Regions from separate parts of the Natronotalea proteinilytica genome, predicted to be linked through region 1. Evidence: riboswitches for the same ligand, from Rfam matches in the RefSeq annotation. Region 1 holds a riboswitch; each other region holds the start of a gene.

Region 1 (4,686 bases):
GCGATTCAGTACATCGACATATCGGTCGATTTGCATGGGCGCGATCCACTCGGCTGCGGGGGGACGCAGCGCCACATGTGGCGGCCATTGGAAAAGCATGATGCGCATTCCACTGCCGGGTATGCCGATAGCCCGCCCGGCTGCATAGTGGCCTGCTTCATGCACGGCAACAAGCGTGGCGATAACGACGGTATTCAGTGCAAAATCAACCATGCCGACTTCTTCGGCGCTGTTACAGATTGAGCGATGGATAGTGCTCTGTCACACCTGAATGTTAGGGGACGGGGACCGTGCCAAACTCTGTGTCCCAATTCCCTCCAAAAAACCTGTCATGGTGAGCGCAGCCGAACCATCTCCCCGACGCTCAGCAGGCTCTGATCGATCGAGCGGCCCTGTCCATTTCGAGGGAGATCTTTACTCACTGCGTTCGTCAGTCGCTGCGCTCGTGTCAGACTCCACACCTGCTAGACGCAGGTGCTCCGCTCAAGATGACAACATTAAAACGGGGTCGTTGTCCATCCAAAGATTGACCTGTGACACAGTACTAGCAGGGTAGCCCCCGAAATGAAACAGGTCCAGACACACCGGTCTGGACCTGGACGTGGGCTCTTATGCCCCGAGGGAGGCCATGTAGATAGCTGCCTTATCTAGCAAGCACGCGGGTGTAGTTTTCTTCGGCCTGCTCCCAATTGAGCACGTTCCAGAAGTTTTCGAGATAGTCACCGCGGCGGTTTTCGTACTCCAGGTAGTAGGCGTGTTCCCACACGTCAACCCCAATCACCGGGTACAGCCCAAGCTCCAGGGGCGTATCTTGATTTGCTGTTTGTACAAGCTCCAGATTCCCTTCGGCATCGGTGGCGAGCCAGCCCCAACCGCTTCCAAACACGCCTCCGGCAGTGCTATTGAACGCCTCCTTGAATGCATCCAGACTCTCAAAGGTCTCCGCCAGTGCCTCTTCGAGTGCGCCGTGCGGATGCGTGTCCTCCGCGGTAAGCAGCGGCCAGAACAGCGCATGGTTGTAATGCCCGCCGCCGTTGTTGCGAATGGCCGTGCGCACATCGTCGGGCAGGTTCTCCAGGTCGGCCAGTAACTCGCCCAACGTGTGCTGCTGAAGACGGTCGTGTCCTTCCAGGGCATTGTTGAGGTTGTTCACATACCCCTGGTGGTGGCGCCCATGATGCACTTGCATGGTTCGTTCGTCAATGTTGGGGGCAAGCGCCTCATGGTCGTAAGGCAGATCGGGCAACTCGTACGGGTACGTCAACGAGCCGGGACCCAGCGCAGCGCGAGCTGGATCTACAGGCCGTGCACCTGATCGTGAGGTGGCATTGGCCAGAAATTGCGGAATCACCATGCTCAGGCCGAACCCGCCAAGCAGCGAAGAAATAGCACGTCGTCTGTTAATCATAGCGCCAAGAAAGTATGTGATACAAGGGCAAACCTGTCCTTTGCATCTTTCGGAAACGTGTCGGTTCCCCGCTGTTCTTGACGATTATCCTTCGATTGGCCTTGAATCGAACGCAAGGGCGGCTAAAGGGTAGCGGACATGTCGGATTCGTTTTCGTTTTGTGTTTCTTATCGCCTATGCATCCTGCTCTGACCCATACCGACCATCGCCCGTGGCCGCTTCCTGATGCGCCGTGGACCTGGCGCCAACGCTGGTGCGATCTGCTGTTTGCCCACTGGAACGTGCCGGCGTCGTGGCTAACCCCGCTCATCCCCGACCCCCTACGCCTCGACACATATAACGGCACCGCCTGGTTAGGCGTTATCCCGTTTCGCATGGAGGGTGTGATGCGCCGCCCGCTGCCCGATCTGCCGTGGATCTCTGCGTTTCCCGAAATGAATGTGCGTACGTATGTAACGTACCAGGGCAAGCCCGGCGTGTGGTTTCTAAGCCTCGACGCGACGAACCTACTGGCTGTACTGGCCGCCCGATTGTTCTTTCATTTGCCCTACTACTGGGCATCGATGTCGCTCACCAAAGACGCACATGGTATTCAGTACGCCTCCACCCGTACAGATGCCCGGTTTCTGGGGCGCTACCGCCCAACCGGACCCGTGCAGCCCGCCGAGCCGGATACGCTCACCCATTGGCTTACCGAGCGCTACTGTCTGTACACCCAAATCCGCACCGGTGTCCTGATTCGCAACGAGGTGCATCACCCGCCGTGGCCGTTGCAGCCTGCCGAGTGCACCATTCAGATGAATACGATGCCGCAGTCGCACGGTCTGCCCGTTACCGGATCGCCCGATCACCTGTGCTTTGCGCGTTCGTTGGATGTGGTCGTTTGGAATCCAGAGCGAATCGAATAGCCTGGGAGGGTGGTTGCTTTTTCGACGTAACGGTGCTGGTACCCGCCGCGTCGTTCCAATAACGCACAGACGCTCAACTACGAAGGCACCGGACCGTACTGGTTGGGCCCTTGGGTACCCGGGGTAAAGATCAGAAACGCCTCAATTAAAATCACCAACACCCCCATACTGATCAGCGAGGCGCCAACAATCGGCACAGCAAACCAGCCCGACAGGTCCATGTCGTGCAGGCGCCGAATGGTAAGAAATACAGAGACAACGCCCCCCCCGACGACAGCCACAGCCGCGGCCAGAAATCCAAAGGGTAAAAATACCGATGCCAGGGCGCCTATCATCAAAATAAAAATGACGATGTTGTACATCAGATACTTCAGTCGTCCGATGCGTCCGCGCGGTGAAAGCAGGTCGGGGTTGGGCTCGTACTGCGGCTTGTTGACATGCGACGAGGGGGAGGCCTCGGATGCTGAATCAGAAGCCGAATTGGGTTCAGGGTCCGATTCTGAAGTGGGCGTCTCCTCTACACCGATCCCATGATCGGCATCGGCCCAGTGCCCATCGCCCACGCCCTGGCTGGCAGGGGGCGGCTCCTCGGGAGCTTCAGGAAAAAGTTCGGGCACATCGCCCGCAGGCGTCCACTGGTTGAGCTCTTCTGTCCATACAAAGTCATCGGGCGTCACAACCCCTTCGCGGACGCGCCGCCGAATCTCTCGATTCGTAAAGGGGCCCCGCCGATTGCCGTTTTCGCTGTAATACCACATGAATGAGAAGCGCTGCTAATGGAGGCGATGTGTTTACATGCTAACGTACATAGCGCATCCTCCAACTGCAAAGCCTTCGTGCACCGGCGGTCGACGATCTTTTGTGCGACCGCGCCTTGACATCTACCAAGGCAGTGTGTACGTTAGAGCAGAGCGAAGCTGGGAGTGCCCTATTGCTGTGTAACAAGCGCATAGGGCTGAGATGATCCCTCGAACTTGATCCGGTTTGTACCGGCGGAAGGAAGCTTCTTCACTACAGCCGGCTTGCTTTATAGCGGCTTGCTGATGCACCTCCGGCTTCGCTTGCTGCCTTTTTGTCTTTTTTGCAAGCACTTTTTGTCTTATGGCAACCTCTACCCTCGACCTTTCACTGGCCGATGTCTCCATCGACCGGGCTTATCACGTACCGCCGTTTGCACAAGCCTGCGTAGACGCAGCGGGCGACACCTGGGGCGCTTCGTTTGACCACCCATTCGTGCACGCACTGGCCGAAGGAAGCCTCGACGAAGAACGCTTTCGCTTCTACCAGATGCAAGATGCTCGGTACCTCGAATCGTTTTCGGATGCCGCAGCGATCCTCTCCACACGCTGCCCCGAGCCCGACGACAAACTCTGGTTCATTGATGCCGCCCGCATGGCGCTCGTCACCGAAGGCGAACTGCATGCCGGATACGGCGAACGCCTCAACTACGATGCCGGCGACATTGCCGCGCTCACCTGTACGCCTAACAACCGCGGCTACCAGGATCACATGATTAGCTGCGCCCAGCGCGGTACCCTCGTTGAAGCCGTAGGCGCCCTTACACCCTGCCCGTGGCTGTACATCGAAATTGGGCAACGGTTGGAGGCCGTACTTGGCGATGTCCCCACCGACCACCCCTACGCCGACTGGCTGGCTATGTATCGCGATCCCGCGTTTAACGCGTATATGGACGAGATTTTGGAGCGCCTCCAGCGCTTTGCCGATGCCGCCGATGCCGACGCACGCGATCGCGCTAAGACCGCCTTTCTAACCAGCATCCGCTACGAGTGGATGTTCTGGGAGCAGGCCTGGACCATGCAGGAGTGGCCCGTATAGCACGGCTCCCTGAACCCGCTCCCGCCTTGGGTCGTTCGCGCCGTACCTGTTGCCTCAAAACGCAAGCCGTTTTCCAACCGCTACGGTGCTGTGGCTCACGCTGACTCCTGGACGCCCCGGTCATTGTTTCTCGTTGCCGTAGGTAGCGTAGCTGCCTGTATGTTGGTGCCTTACGGCGAATGGCTGATCTATCCGTTCCAGCTGTTTGGCACGTTCATTCATGAAGCCGGTCATGCCCTCGCTGCGTTACTCACCGGCGGGCGCGTAGAAAGCTTTGTGGTGAATCTTGATACCAGCGGCTATGTGCGCTCCCGAGGCGGGTCGCGGCTTATTACCGTTTCTGCAGGATACCCGGCCTCGGCACTTGCCGGGGCTGCGCTGCTCTATGCAGGTACACGCCGCCGCTGGGCCGCCCCCACGCTTGTAGGCACTGCACTCACCACTCTTCTCATTATCGCCCTCTTTAGTGGATACGGCGCTTCATGGCTAGCCTTCGCCGCGTTTGTAGCCGGATGCGCCGCGCTGGGATACGGA
Region 2 (4,686 bases), 1.0 Mb from region 1:
CTGCGCCACTCTGGCACAAGGAAATCACATATCACAGCATAGGGTACAGATGCATCATTGTCAAGAAATCGCTACCTGCCATCCTGGCAGCCGTGGACGACAGCCGCTCCGACGTTATGATTTCATAACCGACGGGGCCGTGCGATCGTTCGCGCGCGTTCGTATCTTGCATCCCGTCTGCTCCTTTCGCCATAGCTATATGTCAATGATCCATTCGTTTGCTCGTAAGCTTCTCGTCCTCATCCGTCTGGTGGCCTTTGGGCTCCTCTTTGTGCCACCCATCCTTGCGCAGACCAATAACTGTCTCGATACCGGGTCGTTTGCGTTCACCGATACCTCGCTCACCATTGCCGACGAGACCCAGAACGCACGGGCCACCCACTGGCATCCCGAAGGCACCCTGCTTCTCGTGGTGAGCCGCAGCACAAATCAGGTGGTAGGATACGCCATGGATTCCCCCTGGACCCTTCACAAAGCCACCCCAACCATGACGCTCGATGTGTCGGATACCGTCGGGTCTACAGATGAAGGGGCCCATGCGCACGGACTGTTTGTGCGTGATGACGGCAAGAAGATGTGGGTCTTCAATCGCACCGAAATATGGGCCTACACGCTCGAAACCGCCTGGGATCTCTCCACCGCTACACCGACCACCTACCGCGCACTCGCTGAGGCCGTGCAGCGTGGGCACGACATCGACTTTCATCCCGAGGGAACCCATCTGTACATCGATGATCGTGATGGGCAGGCGGTGTACACGCTCACATTGAGCACCCCCTGGGATATTGCATCCGGGTCGTGGGGCCCCACCCTCGATATTAGCGCAGAGGAAGAGGAAGTGCGGGGCCTCGAATTCGCCGGAGAGGGCACGGTGCTGTTTCTCATGGATACGGCCCGGCAAGCCATCTTGGTGTATCAGCTGGAGGTGCCCTACGTCCTTGAAACGGCTACCTACACCGGAGCCCTCGACGTGAGCGCAGAGACCGAGAGTCCTCGCGGGCTTAGCGTCGCGGCCGATGAGCAGTCGCTCTACGTAACCGGCCGCGACCGCGAAATCATCTTCCAGTACAGCATCTCGCACACGTGCGGAATCCCCTCAAATACCCATCAGGACGACGGAAAATAGCATTCGCGCAACGCATCTACGGTCCGATGGCGGGCACGCACGTAGATACCTACTACTCTGTCACACCTGAATGGTAAGGTGCGGAGCCGTGCCAAATTCTGTGTCCCAACGCCCGCCGTCAGCCCATCTGACACCGCGCAAAAGAAACCACGCCGCTCTCTTCAAAGAAAACACGCGGAAACAGAAGGACGCAGAGCGTCCGAACTTCGTCGCGACGCAGAGCATCGCGACGAGGGTTCAAGGGGGCTCGGTACGTTAGGAGGCATGTGCATTACCCGAAGATTGACGTGCGACACAGTACTACTGCTCTGTCACACCTGAATGGTAGGGTCCAACATTGTCATCGCGAGGAGGGAGCCCTGCGACTGACGCGGCGATCTCATGTCGTTGATTGGGCGGCTGTATCCGGTCTGATAGCATGAGATTGCGTCGCTCCGCTCGCAATGACAAAGGGTGTGGGTTTTTCTCGATACGTTAGGAGGCATGTGCATTACCCGAAGATTGACCTGTGACAGAGTACTACTGCTGTGTCACATCTGAATGTTAGGGTATGGAGTGGACTCGCGTTGAAGCATCTCAACCCAAATGTTCTGTCATGTTGAGCAAGCGGAGGGCCCCCAGGGCCCGAAGCGCGTCGAAACATCTCCTCGGCGCTCAGCAGCTACTGGCAAACCAACAGCCCTGCCCAGTTCGTGGGAGATCTTTACTCACTGCGTTCGTCAGTCGCTCCGCTCGTGTCAGGACTCCGCGTCTCCTAGGCGGAGCCGCTCCGCTCAAGATGACATCATTAAGACGGGGGTGTTGCAACCCGAAGATTGACCTGTGACAGAGTACTACTGTACCGGCAGCGCCAGGTCGTTTGTCCAGTACGCCGTGGCTCCTGCTCGCTGGTCAATGAGCCCCGTTCGTACCAGCCAGTCTTCGAGCGTTTGGTAGTACGCGCTTGCCATGGTAAAGTCGTGCGTAAAGCAAGGGAGGGTCGCCGCAAACGTCTTGGGCGTCAGCGCATCATCGGGCGCCACATCCGCGCGACGGTGGTAGATGGCTTCAGCTTCCTCTGGACGCTGGTGTATGGCATCGATGCCGCGCCGCAGGACGCGCAAGAAGCGCTTGAATACATCGCGGCGCGCCTCCAGATGCGTCGGAGTAGTGACGAGCACCAACTGGCAAAAGTCGGGCACCCCCCAGTCTTTGAGCGCAAAGAAGTCGGCATCCAGCCCACGGTGCCGGGCCTCTACCACCTCAAAATTGTAGAACACGAGCGTAGCGACATCCGCGTTGTCCTTGGCAAGGGCATCCGTGTGGTAGAAGCTATTATTGACCGGAGTGAAGTCATCCGGCTCGAACGTCCCGCCGTCGTGCTCGATCATCGTGCCCACAATAGCCGGTCCGCCCGGACCCGGAGCACCGGGGTACTGGATACGGGTGCCGGCCATGTCACGCGGACGCGTGATGCCGGAGTTGCGCAGGTACATGACACCGCCATTGGTATGCAGAAAACGCGCAAATCCAATAGCCGATTCGCCTGCTGCGCGGTCTTCAACAAGATGCAGGGGCTCGGTGATGGCAAAGTCAAGGGTGCCGGCCTCAATGGCCTCCACCGCATCCATATGAGCGTCAGGTTCAATGATGTCGAGATCAATGCTGGCTTCGGCAAACCAGTTGTGCTCTTGCGCGACGAGAAGAGGCGCGTGATCGGGGTTTAAGAACCATTCGAGGCCAAGACGAAGCGTGTCCATAGTCGGCAAATGTCGCAGCGTGATACAAAACGAGATCCGCTAGCGATGCCCGACCAAACAGGCCAGCCCACTTCCCTCCGCCGGTGCAAGCCGGGTCAAGTTCAAAGGGTATCATCTCAGCCCCAGGTGGGGCACCCCTAGCGTTAGATTCAGCGTACGAATTGAGAGGGTGAATGTAAAGAGCGAACGCATCTAAACAGAGAACGCATCGCCCACAATTCCGCAGATATAACAGCGCATCAGTTTCCACCAAAACTAAAGAAAAGAGAGGCATCAGGCACCCCAATCTACCCCATTTCGATGTAACAATACACCAGCCCCACGACACGACACACCGTCTACCGCCTTTGCATCGGGCATCTATGTGGCTCCACATACCAGGAAATATCGCCCTGTCCTGTAATGACAGGTGGAGTAACTACCATGAATTGAACGATTCTTCGTCAATATAACCAACCGGAAACAGCGCCGATGATTGCAGACGGCGTGTGGCGCGCTTAACTTTTCGCCTATATGACAGGGTGCCGGATTGGCTCGGTTCTGTCGAAAGGGCGCGCTGCGTCCGTTTTTCGCTCCCGTTGCTCTTTTGTATACAGACCTAACGACGTTTATGGCATCGCTCGATACGCCCGCTCGCGAACAGTGGGGCTCGCGCATTGGCTTCGTGCTCGCTGCTGCCGGCTCCGCAATTGGACTTGGAAACATCTGGCGGTTCCCCTATCTCGCCGGAGAGGGCGGAGGCGGTGCCTTCGTCATGGTCTACCTGCTGTTCATCTTCTGCATCGGGATGCCGTACCTGTACGCCGAGCTGGCGCTGGGGCGCAACAGCCAACGCAACCCCGTCGGCGCCATCGAAGCCATCGTAGGCAAGCGCTCGGTGTGGCTCCTTGTTGGGGCATTCTGTGTGCTTGCTGGGTTTATTATTCTAAGCTACTACAGCGTCATCGCCGGATGGGCGGTCGGGTACGCCGTCAAAGATGTTATTGCCCCCGGAATGGGCTTCGAGGAATTTGCGGCATCGCCCGTGCTAGTCATTAGTCTGCTGGCGGTGTTTCTGGCTCTCACCTTGCTCGTGGTCGTGGGCGGCGTAGAGCAAGGCATTGAGCGATGGTCGAAGATTCTGCTTCCCATCCTCTTTGTGCTCATCCTGCTCGTCATCTTCCGATCCGTCACCCTTGAAGGCGCCGGCGAGGGCATTTCCTTCTACCTCGTCCCCGACTTCTCAGGCCTAACGCTCGACATCGTCATTGCCGCTCTCGGACAGGCTTTCTTTACGCTCAGTCTGGGCATGGGGGCGATGATTACCTACGGGTCGTATCTCTCTAAAAAAGAGAATATTGCGACCTCTGGCATCTATGTCGTGATCTTTAACACCATGATTGCCCTGATGGCCGGGTTCATGATCTTTCCCGCCATCTTTGCAATCGGCGTAGATCCAACCACCGGGCCCGCACTGGTCTTTGTTGTACTGCCCGAAGTGTTCAGCCAAATGCCACTTGGCAGCGTCGTGGGCGTTACATTCTTCATCCTACTCTCCATCGCGGCGCTCACGTCCAGCATCTCGCTGCTCGAAGTCGTCGTATCCTACTTTGTCGATGAACAAGAGTGGTCGCGCAACAAATCGGTGCTCATTATCGGTGGACTTGTGTTCATCATGGCCATCCCCTCGGCCCTTTCACAGGGCGCTGTTGACTTCTTGGGCGAAGGTGGCTTCTTCGGCGAACGCGACTTCCTCAGCTTCATGGACTACTACGTTGGAAGCGTAGGACTGGCACTGGGAGCATTCTTCCTAAGCATCTTTATTGGCTGGATTTGGGGCGC
Region 3 (4,686 bases), 700 kb from region 1:
GCCTTTCACTACCCATCACAATGCGCTCGATATGGAGCTCTACCTGCGCATTGCCAATGAGTTGTATCTGAAGCGGCTGCTGGTTGGTGGATTCGACGGCGTGTATGAGATTGGCAAAGACTTTCGGAATGAGGGGTTGAGTCGCTTCCACAACCCTGAGTTCACCATGGTAGAGCTGTACGTGGCGTACAAGGATTATCAATGGATGATGGGTTTCACCGAATCGCTGGTTGAAGAAATTGCCACCACCCTGCATGAGAGCACCGAAGTGACGATCGGTGAGCACACCGTGTCATTTGAGCGTCCGTGGAATCGGGTTACGTTCCTGGGGGCTATCGCGGATGAAACGGGATACGACTTGCATGGGGCATCGCATGCGGACCTGCTGGAGGTGACCGAAGCGCTCGATATCGACGTGGATCCCAGCCTTGGCGTAGGCAAGCTTTACGATAAGATCTTTGGCGCAACAGTCGAGCCTACGCTCATTGAACCCACGTTCGTGATGGACCACCCCATTGAGTTGAGTCCGCTGGCCAAAAAGCATCGAGACACAGAAGGACTCGTGGAACGCTTTGAGGGGTTTGTAGCGGGGCGCGAGATCTGCAATGCCTTCAGCGAACTGAACGACCCCGACGATCAGCGCGAGCGGTTTGAGGAGCAGGTGCGTCTGCTTGATGCCGGCGACGATGAGGCCACACCCGTTGACGAAGACTACCTGCGCGCGCTCGAATACGGCATGCCGCCTGCTGCTGGGCTTGGCATTGGCATCGACCGTCTCACGATGATGATGACCAATCAGGAGTCTATTCGCGATGTCATTCTCTTTCCGTTGATGCGTCCTGAGCGGTCATGAGGACGTTTGCACCACCGGTGTGAACCATCCACATACAAAGAGAAAAGCGCCCGGTACTGGGTCCAATGACTTTCGTCGTTGGGCCCAGTTGCATTCAGGGCGGAACGCAACATTACTGCGAGGAATGGCGGTGCGTTGCTTCTTCAGAAACCTGGGGGATACTTCGCTCATGTTACACAGCCTATGGCTATATCACCCCGAAAGCATGACATCGACGTTGAAGGCCGCGCTGGCTATCTGGAACTGCTGCGTACCAACAGCAACTACCGCCGTCTCTGGTTCGGCAGCAGCCTCTCGCTCTTGGGCGATTGGTTTAACCTGATTGCGCTGTACACGCTCGTTTCTACCCTCACCGGTTCACCGCTGGCCATCGGGGTTATCTTTATTGCGAAGATGCTTCCATGGGCGCTGGCGGCGCCTATCGCTGGACTGATTGTAGACCGCTACAATCGACGTCGCCTCATGATCGGGGCTGATCTAACACGGGCCGTGATTGTCCTGGGGTTTTTGTTTGTGCAGGAGGCCGCGCACGTTCCGCTCATCTACGTGCTCATTGCTGCGCAAGTCGTGGTTGGGTCGGTCTATGTGCCCGCAAAGAGCGCCTCCATCCCTAATATCACGGCGCCGCGCGAGTTGCTCACGGCCAATGCGCTCTCCTCGGCTACGTGGTCTACTATGCTGGCGGTGGGTGCTGCGCTTGGTGGGTTTGTGGTGGAATGGGCCGGGGTAGAGGCGGTCTTTATTATCGATAGCATCACGTATCTGTGGTCGGCCTGGTTTATCTACCGGACAACAATTCCGCAGAATACAGAAAAAGATACGGATCCGCTGATTCGCACAGCTGCGTATAAGATCTGGGATGGCTGGACCCACATGCGGGCCCATCCGCGTGTTGCACGCATCGCCACAGCAAAAGCAACCTGGGCGGTAGCTGGGGGGGCCCTGGTGTATATGCTCACTCTTATTGGCGAGCAGGTGTCTCCGGGAGCCATTGCAGCTGGTATCGGGGTCTTGTTTATGGCACGCGGCATTGGCACCGGCATCGGGCCGATTATTGCCCGTGGTGTGTTTACGGATCAGTCTACATGGCCGCTGGTGCTGGGCAGTTGCATTGCGGTCAGTGGCGTCGCCTACGCGGTCGTAGGGTGGGTGCCTTGGGCGCCTGAGGGAGTCGTCCTCGCCACGGTCATTGCACTAGTTGTTGCTGCACATGCATCCAGCGGAGCCAACTGGGTGCTAGCTACTGTTCTGCTACAAAAGCGAACCGAGGACGCATATCGGGGACGGGTCTTTGCGACGGAGTGGCTGCTCGTTATGATTGCCGAAACCCTTTCGATTGCGCTTGCCAGCTTGCTGCTAGAAATCGGCTGGCTCGACCTGCGCGGTGCAGTACTGGTCTTTGCTGGATTGCAAGTTCTTTCCGGGTTGGTTTGGCTTCTGGTTGTGGCCCCTCGTGAGCGTCGTGATGATGCTTCAGAGCAGCGGACTGACAGAGCGGCCTCGGCCCGCAAAGAGATGTAGAAAGGGTTGCGGTTGGGGGTGCTACGCACTACGTTAACTATCGTATTAGGGGATGCATCTATCCGTCGTTTGAAAGAACGGGTGGTTGCATCCCCCAATTTTGTTTTCAATAGCGAAGCTAGGGGTGCCGCAGCACAAAACGTGCATGGGGCTGAGAGATACACCCTTCGAACCTGATCCGGATGATGCCGGCGAAGGAAAGCTTTCTGCTGGTCCCAGTACGGATGTGTTTGGGTGCTGCTGGCTTCGCATTTCTTGCCTAGCTACCCTCTGATTGTTATGTCTGATACGGTTTCGCTATCCAACCAAGTTGTTCTTATCACCGGTGCCAGTCGCGGACTCGGTGCTGCCCTTGCGCAGGCCTTTGCTCGGGAGGGCAGCCGCGTCGTTGTGAACTACCACCAGAGCAAAGAGGCGGCCCATGAGGTGGCCGCTTCGATTGGCGACCGTGCCTTGCCCTACCAGGCTGATGTGCGCGATGGCCAGGCCGTGCAATCCATGGTCCATGCCGCTGCCGATCACTTCGGTGCACCCGTAACCACCGCCATCAGCAATGCCCTGATCGACTTTCAGTTTGATGCCGAGGCGCGTGCCACCGCCGATGCCGTGTCGTGGAACGACTATCAGGCCCAACTCGAAGGGAGCGTGCAGGCAGCACTCCATCTTGTGCAGGCCTGTCGTCCGGCAATGAAAGCCGCTGGATTTGGGCGCTTCGTGGCCATCGGATCAAACCTCGTGCAGAATCCGGTTGTGCCGTATCACGACTACACAACGGGCAAAGCGGCACTACTTGGTTTTGTGCGCAACATGGCACAAGAGCTTGGCCCCGACGGGATTACAGTCAACATGGTGTCGGGTGGATTACTTGACCGCACAGATGCCAGTGACGCCACCTCCGACGAAGTGTTCGATCTCATCCGCAACTCGACGCCGTTGCGCGCTGTCACTACGCCCAGAGAGATGGCCGATGCGGTGCTCTTTTTTGCGTCGCCGTGGGCCCGTGCGGTAACGGGGCAAAACCTGATCGTAGACGGCGGGCTGGTGATGCAGTAGCCGTTGCCTTAGGCGTCAGTAGTTACGTTGTCGAGGGCAGCGCGGACGTTTCGCTGGAAGCCTTCGTACGTAGCACGCGTAACGGGACTGCCAGAAAAGCGCTCGCGAAACTCTTCCAATTCAAGCTCCACCCAGTCGCGTAAGTCGGTGTCCGACATCCCGTCGCGCGGCTGGTAGCGGGGCTCTGTGGTGGGCTGCTTAAACTTATTCCACGGACATACATCCTGGCAAATGTCGCAGCCAAAAATCCAGTTTTGCATATCGCCGGAGAGCGCTTTGGGCAAATCGTCTCCACCGTGCTCAATGGTCAGATAGGAGATACAGCGTGTGGCATCGACGGCGTATGGTTGGTAAATAGCGTCGGTCGGGCAGGCGTCTACGCAGCGGGTGCACGAACCGCAGAAGTCCTCGACCGGATTATCGGCAGGCAGTGGCACATCCACAATGATTTCGCCGATGAAGAAGAACGACCCCATCTCCCGAGTCAGCAGATTGGAGTGCTTTCCTTGCCATCCGAGTCCACTACGTGCAGCCCATGCTTTGTCGAGTACGGGCGCCGAATCCACAAACGCGCGTCCGTGCACCGACTGGCCGACATTGGTTTCGAGCCAGTGCAAAAGCAGATAGAGGCGTTCTTTGAGCACCTCGTGGTAATCGTCGCCCCATGCGTAGCGGCTAATTTTTCCGGTGGTGGCGGATTCATCATGCTGGGTTTCTGGCTGATAGTAATTGTGCAGCACTGAGATCACGCTTTCTGATCCGGGCACGAGCCGGGTAGGGTCGATACGCTTGTCGAAGTGACGTTCCATCCAGTGCATGGTGCCATGGCGACCTTCAAGGAGCCACTGCTCCAAACGGGCTGCTTCCTCATCCAGTGGTTCAGCAGTTGAAATGCCGCATGCATCAAAGCCTAAGCGAGCGGCTTCTTTTTTCAAAGCCCGTGCCGTGCGGCGTTGGTCGTGGCGTCCAAAGCGGGACATGACGGTTAGGGTTGGATAGGAATTGTGTCGATGCGACGAAGGTCGGCATCTCCTTTACGCGCGTCTTGGTCAGGCTGCGATTGAGGATCCTGCTCAATGCGATGAGTGTCAACGCCATCCGCTGCGTAGAAATCGGCAACGGCTTGTAGACGACCTTGAAGGAGAGCAACGCTTTCTTGTTCGGTGGCTGTAGGTTGACCGGTTAGACGCACTGTGAGTCGCGGACATTCGATGAGAAGACGGGCGTTTTCACTTAACACGTCGCGGGCCTCGTCGGCA

The links. A riboswitch is a leader RNA that binds a small molecule or an ion and turns the genes downstream of it on or off. The one in region 1 is predicted to bind thiamine pyrophosphate.
Region 2: it holds a riboswitch for thiamine pyrophosphate, as region 1 does, so the genes downstream of both, ACZ5AL_RS10555 (ABC transporter substrate-binding protein) here and ACZ5AL_RS14520 (TenA family protein) in region 1, are expected to answer to the same signal.
Region 3: it holds a riboswitch for thiamine pyrophosphate, as region 1 does, so the genes downstream of both, ACZ5AL_RS02645 (3-oxoacyl-ACP reductase) here and ACZ5AL_RS14520 (TenA family protein) in region 1, are expected to answer to the same signal.

What each region holds. Positions count from the first base shown of each region.
Region 1 covers NZ_AP043947.1:3,640,967-3,645,652, forward strand. The annotation lists gene ACZ5AL_RS14500 (hypothetical protein) at 1-213, opposite strand, end outside; gene ACZ5AL_RS14505 (superoxide dismutase) at 644-1,408, opposite strand; gene ACZ5AL_RS14510 (YqjF family protein) at 1,585-2,316, shown strand; gene ACZ5AL_RS14515 (GYF domain-containing protein) at 2,394-3,074, opposite strand; TPP riboswitch at 3,226-3,334, shown strand; gene ACZ5AL_RS14520 (TenA family protein) at 3,418-4,152, shown strand; gene ACZ5AL_RS14525 (M50 family metallopeptidase) at 4,243-4,686, shown strand, end outside.
Region 2 covers NZ_AP043947.1:2,620,734-2,625,419, reverse strand. The annotation lists gene ACZ5AL_RS10560 (beta-propeller fold lactonase family protein) at 206-1,126, shown strand; gene ACZ5AL_RS10555 (ABC transporter substrate-binding protein) at 1,960-2,865, opposite strand; TPP riboswitch at 2,921-3,014, opposite strand; gene ACZ5AL_RS10550 (sodium-dependent transporter) at 3,476-4,686, shown strand, end outside.
Region 3 covers NZ_AP043947.1:594,771-599,456, forward strand. The annotation lists gene lysS (lysine--tRNA ligase) at 1-853, shown strand, start outside; gene ACZ5AL_RS02640 (MFS transporter) at 1,037-2,374, shown strand; TPP riboswitch at 2,485-2,591, shown strand; gene ACZ5AL_RS02645 (3-oxoacyl-ACP reductase) at 2,654-3,427, shown strand; gene queG (tRNA epoxyqueuosine(34) reductase QueG) at 3,436-4,407, opposite strand; gene ACZ5AL_RS02655 (PKD domain-containing protein) at 4,413-4,686, opposite strand, start outside.